Regions from separate parts of the Agromyces sp. NPDC060279 genome, predicted to be linked through region 1. Evidence: riboswitches for the same ligand, from Rfam matches in the RefSeq annotation. Region 1 holds a riboswitch; the other holds the start of a gene.
The links. Region 1 has a riboswitch for thiamine pyrophosphate ahead of thiM (hydroxyethylthiazole kinase). Riboswitches for the same ligand answer to the same signal wherever they lie in the genome.

Region 1 (4,450 bases):
GCGCGCCGCGGGTCCGGGGCCGCGCAGATCGCCGAGACGATCGCGAGCCCGGCGGCGCCCACGGCGCGCAGCGGCGCGGCATCCTCCAGGCGCACCCCGCCGATCGCGACGCACGGCACCGGCGCGCCCGCGGCATCCCGTGCGGCCGCCTGCAGACCGGCGAATCCCGCGATGCCGAGAGCCGGCGGATGGTCCGGCTTCGTCGAGGTCGGCCGCAGCACGCCCACGCCGAGGTAGTCGACCGTGCCCGCGGGCAGGGCGGCGACCGCGGCGAGATGCGCGGGCGTGTTCGCGGTGAGCCCGACGATGGCGTCCGGACCGAGCTCGGCCCGCGCGCGGAGCACTGCCGCGTCGCCCTGCCCGAGGTGCACGCCGTCGACGCGAAGGCCCGCGGCGCGGGCTCGCAGCACGAGCTCGAGCCGATCGTTGACGACGAGCGGCACCCGGCCCGCGATCGCCTCGTCGAGCCGGCCGAGCAGGGCGAGGAGCTCCTCGTCGCTCGCGTGCTTGTCGCGCAGCTGCACGACCGTCGCACCGCCCGAGACGGCCGCCTCGACGGTCGCTGCGACTCCGCGTTCGCCGCAGAGCACGGCGTCGGTCACGAGGTACAGCGAGAGGTCGAGGGCGCGCCGGGCGCTCACGCGGCGGCTCCGAGCGGCGCGCCGATCGAGACCCGGGCGAGCGCGCGAAGCTCGGATGCCTCGACCGCGGCGAGCGCGTCGAGGAACCGCACGGCGAAGCTGCCCGGGCCCGCCGCGCCGTCGGCGGCGTGCTCGGCGGCCACCGTGTACGCGAGGTGCGCGGCGACGACGGCCTCGAGCGCCCCGATGCCGGTTCCGCGCGCGGCGCCGAGGAACGCCGCGACGACGGCGCCGAGGGCGCAGCCGCCGCCCGTGACGCGGGTGAGGAGTGCGTCGCCGTTCGCGAGGCGCACGGTCGCGGTGCCGTCGGTCACGAGGTCCACCGGACCCGAGACGGCGACGACGGCGCCCGTCCGGCGGGCGAGCGCCGCGGCCGGTTCAGCCGCGGCATCGGTGTCGTCGGCGGCGTCGACGCCGCGTCCGCCCGCGCCGACGCCGGCGAGGGCGAGGATCTCGGAGGCGTTGCCGCGGATGGCGGCCGGGCGCAGCTCGGCGAGGTCGTGCGCGAGCTCCGTGCGGATCGGCAGCGCACCGATCGCGACCGGGTCGAGCACCCAGGGCGTGCCGGCCTGGCGGGCGGCGGCGACCGCCTCGCGCGCGGCGGCGCTCTGCTCGGGCTGGGGCGTGCCGAGGTTCACGAGCAGGCCGCTCGCGACCGTCGCGAACGGCCCGGCCTCGCCGACGAGGTCGACCATGGCGGGCGCCGCGCCGAGGGCGAGGAGCGCATTCGCGGTGAAGTTCGTGACGACGGCGTTCGTGATGCAGTGCACCAGCGGTGTCGTCGATCGCACGAGGTCGAGCAGCTCGCCGCTCGTGTCGATGAGGTGGGCAGGGTCGATGGCGGCGTGCGTCTGCATCGCGACATCCCTTCGCTAGTCCGAACTAGATCAGGTTCGACGGGTGTGTTCTCAGCCGCGGTCGTGCGGCACCCCGTGTCACTGTGGGTGAGCCTACCCCTGGTTCGCTGAGCCTGTCGAAGACTGGTTCCCTGAGCCTGTCGAAGGGAGCGCCGCCCCTGGTTCCCTGAGCCTGTCGAAGGGGACGCCGCCGCCGCTTCGACGGGCTCAGCGGACCAGTTCTGGTTCCCTGAGCCGGTCGAAGGGCGCCGCTGCTTCGACGGGCTCAGCGGACCAAGCGGGCCCAGCGAGCCATCCGTCCTTGACCTCGGCCGCTCCGGGCCGCTAGGGTTCCAAGGCTGCGCGATCGCGCGGCATCCCCGGAGTCTGAAAGCAGGTGGAATCGTGACCGTGTCTCTGCAGCGCACCTTCACGCCCGCCTTCGCCGAGCCCGCGAATGCGGGGCGCCAGCAGCGCCCCGAAGCGAAGCTCGAGCAGGCTCTCGAGCCGGCACCCTGACGCCAGCGAATCCATCGCCACCGTCACCCCGTGCCGCTTCGAGGCCCGGGGTGATTCCGTCTGCGCGCGACGGTGGACCCTCGGGCCCGAGGACCCACCAGAGCGGAGCCCGCCACCGCGGGCTCCGGGAAAGCAGACAGGAATCACCATCATGGAGAGACTCTCCGACCGGCTCGTCTCCTGGGCGAGCCTGCTCGACGAGCAGACCGTCGCGCAGGCGCGCACCTCGTCGACGATGCCGTTCATCCACCCGCACCTGGCCCTGATGCCCGACGCCCACCTGGGCCTCGGCGCGACGGTCGGCTCGGTCATCCCGACGCTCGGGGCGATCATCCCCGCCGCGGTCGGGGTCGACATCGGCTGCGGCATGATCGCCGTGCGGACCCAGTTCCATGCGAGCGAGCTGCCCGCCGACCGGCGGGAGCTGCGGGAGCAGATCGAGCGGGCCATCCCGCTGTCCGCGGGCAAGTACAACCGCAAGGTCGTCGCGACGGCGCAGCCCCGGGTCGCCGAGCTCGAGGAGCTCGCGGAGCGCAGCGGCTTCGACCCGGCCTCCTACGCGGGCAACTGGCGGGAGCAGCTCGGTTCCCTCGGCAGCGGCAACCACTTCATCGAGGTCTCGCTCGACGAGGCCGACCGGGTGTGGCTGTTCCTGCACTCCGGCAGCCGGGGCGTCGGCAACAAGATCGCCCAGCGGCACATCGGCATCGCCCGGCGGCTCGCGAAGCAGTGGTGGATCGAGCTGCCCGACCCCGACCTCGCGTACCTCGTCGAGGGCACGCCGGAGTTCACCCGGTACATCGCCGAACTCCGGTGGGCGCAGCACTTCGCGCTGCTCAACCGGGAGGAGATGATGGACCGGGTCATCCGGCAGGTGTCCGAGTGGACCGGCGTGCCGGTGGAGGAGCAGGAGCGGATCAACTGCCACCACAACTTCACCGAGAGCGAGGAGCACTTCGGCAAGCGGGTGTGGGTGTCGCGGAAGGGCGCGATCCAGGCCGACGTCGGCCGGCCGGGCCTGATCCCGGGGTCGATGGGCACCGCCTCGTACGTCGTGGAGGGCCTCGGAGACCCGATGTCGTTGAACTCCTCGCCGCACGGCGCGGGCCGGGAGTACTCGCGGTCGAAGGCCAGGAAGACCTTCACCCACGAGCAGCTCCGGGAGGCGATGGTCGGCATCGAGTTCCGGGACACGGATGCCTTCATCGATGAGATCCCGCAGGCGTACAAGCCGATCGACCGGGTGATGGCGGATGCCTCGTCGCTCGTCGCGGTGCGGCACACGCTGCGGCAGATCGTCAACGTGAAGGGCGACTGACGGTGGTTCCCTGAGCTCGTCGAAGGGAACGCCGCCCTGGTTCCCTGAGCTCGTCGAAGGGAACGCCATCCTGGTTCCCTGAGCTCGTCGAAGGGAACGCCGCTTCGACAAGCTCAGCGGGCCAGCGGCCTACGGGGACGGCGGCGTCACCGCGATGACGATCGTGGTGACGCCGTCGCTCTCGTTCACGTAGCGGTGCGGTTCGCGCGAGTCGAACGTGACGGACTCGCCGGTCGCGAGGCTCACCCGCTCGGCGCCGAGCTCGACGGTCAGCTCGCCGGAGATGACGTAGGCGCACTCGGTCGAGGGGTGGCCCCACAGCCGGGGCGAGGTCGCCTGCCCCGGCGGGATCTCGGCGCGCAGCACCTCGAGGTCGCCGCGCCCGGGGGTGAGTCGCTCGTAGGCGAAGCTCGCGTCGGCGACGCCGAGGCTGTGCCGTTCGCCGGGCCGGCTGATGTGGATGGCGGGCGCGTCGGGGTCGCTGAAGAGGGTCGCGATGGATGCCTCGAACACCTCGGCGAGCTTGCGCACGGAGCCGAGGCTGGGGTCGGCGGCGCCGTTCTCGATCTGGCTCAGCATGCTGACCGACAAGCCCGTCCGCTCGGAGAGCTCGCGGAGGGTCAGGCCCTTGGCCTGGCGCAGGGCCTTCAATCGGTCACCGAGCACGCTGAGTCATCCTTCCTGTGCGTCCCCCGTCTGGGTGTGACGGGCGGTCGCGTTTTGACATGTGAGTCCGCACGTGTTTAATGTGCTTGAATTCATGGTACCTGGATTGAACATCATCCACACGACACCGGGCACTGACTGGCAGCGAGGCTGAGCGCTCCTCCAACTCCTTCGTCACCGTCGCCGACCGGGGAAAGAAGCACATGAGATCCCTCACAGCCAAGCTCGCAGTGCCCGCCGGCGCCGTCGCGGTGACGCTCGCGCTCGCCGGATGCGCCGGAGGCGCCAACACCTCCAACGCGGGCGACCAGACGCTCACCGTCGACACCTCATTCGTCGTGAAGACACTCGACCCCGGCACAGTGTACGAGCAGACGGGCAACATCGCCGTGCACGCGCTCTACGACACCCTGGTGACGTACGAGGGTTCGGACGTCACGACCCTCCAGCCCGAGCTCGCCGAGAGCTGG
Region 2 (4,450 bases), 1.0 Mb from region 1:
CCGCCGAGCGGCCGATCGTCAGCTCGTGGCCGCGCAGCAGCGCCTCGGTATCCGGCGTCGCGACGGCCCGCGCAGCACCCACCTCGAGCGGCTCGCCGGGCACCCAGACGCCCGCCGCGAGCAGCTCGGTGCGCGCGGACACGAGCACTTCGGCCGGCCGACCGTCGGCGATGACCCGGCCGTCGCGACCGAGCACCACCATCCGGTCGACGAGCCGGTGCCAGACATCGACGCGGTGCTCGACGACGACGAGGGTCGCCCCGGTGCGATCGAGCACGCGGGCCACCGCGTCGCGCACCTCGGCGACCCCGGTGGGATCGAGGTTCGCCGTCGGCTCGTCGAGCAGCAGCAGGCCGGGGCGCATCGCGATCGCGCCGGCGAGGGCGAGCCGCTGCTTCTGGCCGCCGGAGAGCCGGCCGGTGGGGTGGTCCAACGGCAGCTGGAGGCCGACCGCGTCGAGGGCGTCCCGGACGCGCGACCAGATCTCCGACCGCTCGATGCCGAGGTTCTCGCACCCGAAGGCGACGTCGTCCCCGACCTTGGAGAGCACGACCTGCGAGTCCGGATCCTGGAGCACCAGGCCCGATCGCCCGCGGCGATCGGCGGGCCGGAGCCCGTCGATCAGCAGCTCGCCGACCGACTCGCCCTCCTCGGCCCCGCCGTTGACCCCGGCCAGGGCGTGCAGCACCGTCGACTTGCCGCTGCCCGAGGGACCGACGAGGAGCACCCGCTCACCCGGCGCGACGCTGAGGTCGAGTCCGTCGATGGCCCAGCGGCGGCGGCCGGCGTGACGCCAGCCCCAGCCGCGCGCTTCGACGCCCGCGGGCGCGGGGCGCCCGCCCACCGTGTCGCTCATACCCGCTGCGTCACGTCCTGTCCGGCGGCGAAGCGGCTGAGTGCGCCGGTCGCAGCCAGCGCCCGCACGATGATCCAGCCCAGGATGCCGGCGAGCACCGCGCCCGAAATCACGATCGTGGTGAAGTACAGGCCGAGGAACTCGGGCGACTTCTGCAGGTTGCCAGAGGTGAACAGCTCCAGCAGCCAGGCCCCCGCGCCCGACGCGGCGCCCGCGAGGATCGCCGGCAGCAGCCCGAAGCGGCGGTAGGCGAAGAGCGCGAAGATCAGCTCGGCGCCGAGGCCCTGCGCGATGCCGGAGTAGAGCGTCTCGATACCCCACTGGTTGCCGACGAGGGCCGAGACGACGGCCGCGAGCAGCTCGACGAAGAGCGCCGCGCCGGGCTTGCGGATGATGAGGCCGCCGAGGACCCCGCCGATGAGCCAGATGCCGACGGCGATGCCGCCGAGGCCGGGCGTCAGCGCGTCGGCCGCGGAGAACCAGGCATAGCCGATGTTGTTCCAGAGCAGGAAGAGGAGTCCCGTCGCGACGCCGATGACGGCGGCGACGACGATGTCGACGACCCGCCAGCGCAGCTCGCGGGTCCGCTTGGCGGGCCGATCGACGGTGGATTGCTGGTTCGCGTTCGCGTGCACTGTACGTGCCCTTTCTTCAGTGGAAAGCGGCACGGGAATGAAGAGATCGATCTCCCTGCGCTGGCATGACCCAGATCAGGTTCGACGGTCGAAGGTTGGAGCACCTTCCTCTCAGCCCGGCTCACCGGACTCCCGTGTTCGAGCACGAGTATACGCCGACGCCGGGCGGCGTGGGCCGACCGGCGTCGTCGTGCGTCGTGAGGACGCGGATCGTGGGCTGGGCGTCGCTCAGCGCTTCAACGCGCGGATGATGCCCTTCAGCGCCTTGCCGGCGACCCACACGAACGGCGTCGCGGCGAGCAGCAGCCCGATGAGGTTCGGCTCGAAGCGGACGTCGCCGCCACCGCGACCGACGTATGCGCCGAGGGGAATGGATGCCCCGCCGCCACCGCCGCCCGAGGCGGACTGGCCCTCGTCGTCGGTGCCTGAGCCGCCGCCGAAGCCGTACCAGCCGAGCGCGACGGGGATCACCGTGGTGCCGTCGAGGTCGACGGCGTCGCCGTAGGAGGTCTTGACGCCGACACCGGCGACGTTCTCTGCGAGGTCGAGCACGAATTCAGCCATGCGTCAACGGTACCCGCGCCGGCGATCCGACTCCAGGGCTTGCGCTTGGCCCGCCTGCCGCGTTCAGTGCTCGGTGGGGCGGTCGCCGCCGTCGAGCGGTTGCCGGAATCGCGCCCCCGCCGCCGAGCGGTCGGGCGCGCGCCCCACGAGGGCCGCGGGCTTCACCGCGCCCGTGCCGAACTTCGCCACGACCTGATCGACCGTGCGCTCGGCGTCACGCCACTCCTCGTCGGGGTCCCACAGCGCGAAGCCGCCGTCGGCCGGCCGCAGCTGCTCGCCCCTGACCCCGATGAGCCGCACCCGCTCGCCCCGGCCCACGAGCCCGGCCATCGCCTCGACGGCCTCGTCGTAGATGCGACGGGCGACGTCGGTCGGCTCGGCGAGCGTCCGTGAGCGGGTGATCGTGCGGAAGTCGTCGTAGCGCAGCTTCAGCACGACGGTTCGGGCGACCATACCGGCACGCCGCAGCCGGACCGCGACGTTGCCCGAGAGGTCGAGCAGGCTACGCCGGATCTCGGCGGGATCGGCGAGATCGTGCCCGAAGGTCGTCTCGTGCCCGATGGACTTCTCGACCCGGTGCGTGGACACCTCGCGCGGATCGTCGCCGTTGGCGAGTCGGAGCAGCCGCTCGGCGAGGGCGGGGCCGACCGCCCGTTCGAGCGCCTCGGGCGGCATGGCCGCGACGTCGCCGACGGTGTGCAGGCCGAGCTTCGCGAGCGACTGCTCGGTGACCCGGCCGACCCCCCAGAGCGCGGACACCGGCAGCGGGTGCAGGAACGCGACCGTCTCGTCGGCGGGGACCACGAGCATGCCGTCGGGCTTCGCCCGACCGGAGGCCACCTTGGCGACGTACTTGGAGGCCGCGACGCCGACCGAGCAGGTGAGCCCGGTCTCGGCCCGCACGCGCTCGCGGATGCTCCAGGCGATCTCGGCCGGGCTGCCGTGCAGTCGCCGAGCCCCCGAGACGTCGAGGAACGCCTCGTCGATCGAGAGCGGTTCGACGAGCGGGGTGACCGACTCGAAGATGGTGAGCACCCGACGCGAGTACTCGCTGTACTTGCGGTAGTCGCCCCGGAGGACGATGGCGTTCGGGCAGCGCTGCAGGGCGACCGACATGGGCATCGCGGAGTTCACGCCGTACCGGCGCGCCTCGTAGCTCGCCGCCGACACCACCCCTCGCCCGGCGGTGCCGCCGACCAGCACGGGCTTGCCGCGCAGTTCGGGTCGGCTCAGCAGCTCGACGGAGACGAAGAAGGCGTCCATGTCGACGTGGAGGATGGGGGTGCCGGAGTCGTCGACGGGGCCGGTGGTGACCTGCCTCGACGAGCCGTCCTGCTTGCTCATGCTGCGACCCTATCCCCCGCCGCCGACATCGGCGTCCCGGCGGTCAGAAGCCGAAATCGCCGCCGCTGAAATCACCGAAGCCGCCGTCACCGAAGCCGCCCTGATCCGCGCCCGCGGCATCGACCGAGCCGGCGTCACCGCCCTGATCGGCCCCGGCGTCACCGCCCTGATCGCCCGTGCCCTCGCCGCCGGCCTCGAACGCACCGGGGGCGGGCAGGAACGCCTGCGCGATCGCCGAGCCGACCACCACGCCCGCGATGGTGCCGAGCATGGAACCGCCGAGCATCTGCCCGAACGACGGCCCGCCCGCCACTGCCGCGCCTCCGCGCCCGCCGCCCTGGAAGGCGCGCTCCATGCTGCCCGGTGCCCGGAGCTCGTGGCGCGTCGCCGCTCGGGCGAGCGCGCTGGGCTCGTCGGACACGAGGCGCTCCCCCGCCGGCGCCTGCTCGCTGAGCGCCTGGAACACCTGGTGGCGCTGCTCGGGCGTCAGCTTCGCGAAGGCCTCGGCGTGCACCTGCTCGATGGACTCCGGCGGTGCGGTGCGCAGCAGATAGCGGTAGCGCTCGACCGCGAGCTCGTCCTCGCTCAGGGTTCGGGCCTGCGGGGCGGGCTGGGCGGCGGGACGCTCCTCGGGAGCGCCGAAGAGTCGATCGAAGAATCCCATGCTGTCCTCGTCATTCCTGGTGGGGAAGGCGATCGTACCGAGCGCGCCCACGAAACGGCTGGGAGCCGGTGCCGACGAATCGGCACCGGCTCCCGTGAGCGCGGTTCGCTACTCCGCCGCGGCGGCGCGCTCCAGCACGAGCTCGCGGACGCGAGCCGCGTCGGCCTTGCCCTGCATCGCCTTCATGACGGCGCCGATGACCGCGCCGGCGGCCTGCACCTTGCCGTCGCGGATCTTCGCGAGCACGTCGGGCTGCGCCGCGAGCGCCTCGTCGATCGCCGCGATGAGGGCGCCGTCGTCGGAGACGACGGCGAGCCCGCGGGCGTCGACGATCTGCTGCGGCGAGCCCTCGCCCGCCACGACGCCTTCGAGCACCTGGCGCGCGAG

Region 2: linked by a shared signal. The riboswitch ahead of ACFWE1_RS01140 (ECF transporter S component) and the one ahead of thiM (hydroxyethylthiazole kinase) in region 1 are both predicted to bind thiamine pyrophosphate.

What each region holds. Positions count from the first base shown of each region.
Region 1 is NZ_JBHXBK010000001.1:1,254,232-1,258,681, reverse strand. Features, by position in the region: gene ACFWE1_RS05950 (bifunctional hydroxymethylpyrimidine kinase/phosphomethylpyrimidine kinase) at 1-641, opposite strand, end outside; gene thiM (hydroxyethylthiazole kinase) at 638-1,498, opposite strand; TPP riboswitch at 1,489-1,584, opposite strand; gene ACFWE1_RS05940 (RtcB family protein) at 2,148-3,314, shown strand; gene ACFWE1_RS05935 (cupin domain-containing protein) at 3,444-3,980, opposite strand; gene ACFWE1_RS05930 (ABC transporter substrate-binding protein) at 4,184-4,450, shown strand, end outside.
Region 2 is NZ_JBHXBK010000001.1:237,071-241,520, forward strand. Features, by position in the region: gene ACFWE1_RS01135 (ABC transporter ATP-binding protein) at 1-856, opposite strand, end outside; gene ACFWE1_RS01140 (ECF transporter S component) at 853-1,491, opposite strand; TPP riboswitch at 1,527-1,637, opposite strand; gene ACFWE1_RS01145 (hypothetical protein) at 1,720-2,055, opposite strand; gene ACFWE1_RS01150 (DNA polymerase IV) at 2,119-3,399, opposite strand; gene ACFWE1_RS01155 (hypothetical protein) at 3,443-4,063, opposite strand; gene gatB (Asp-tRNA(Asn)/Glu-tRNA(Gln) amidotransferase subunit GatB) at 4,172-4,450, opposite strand, start outside.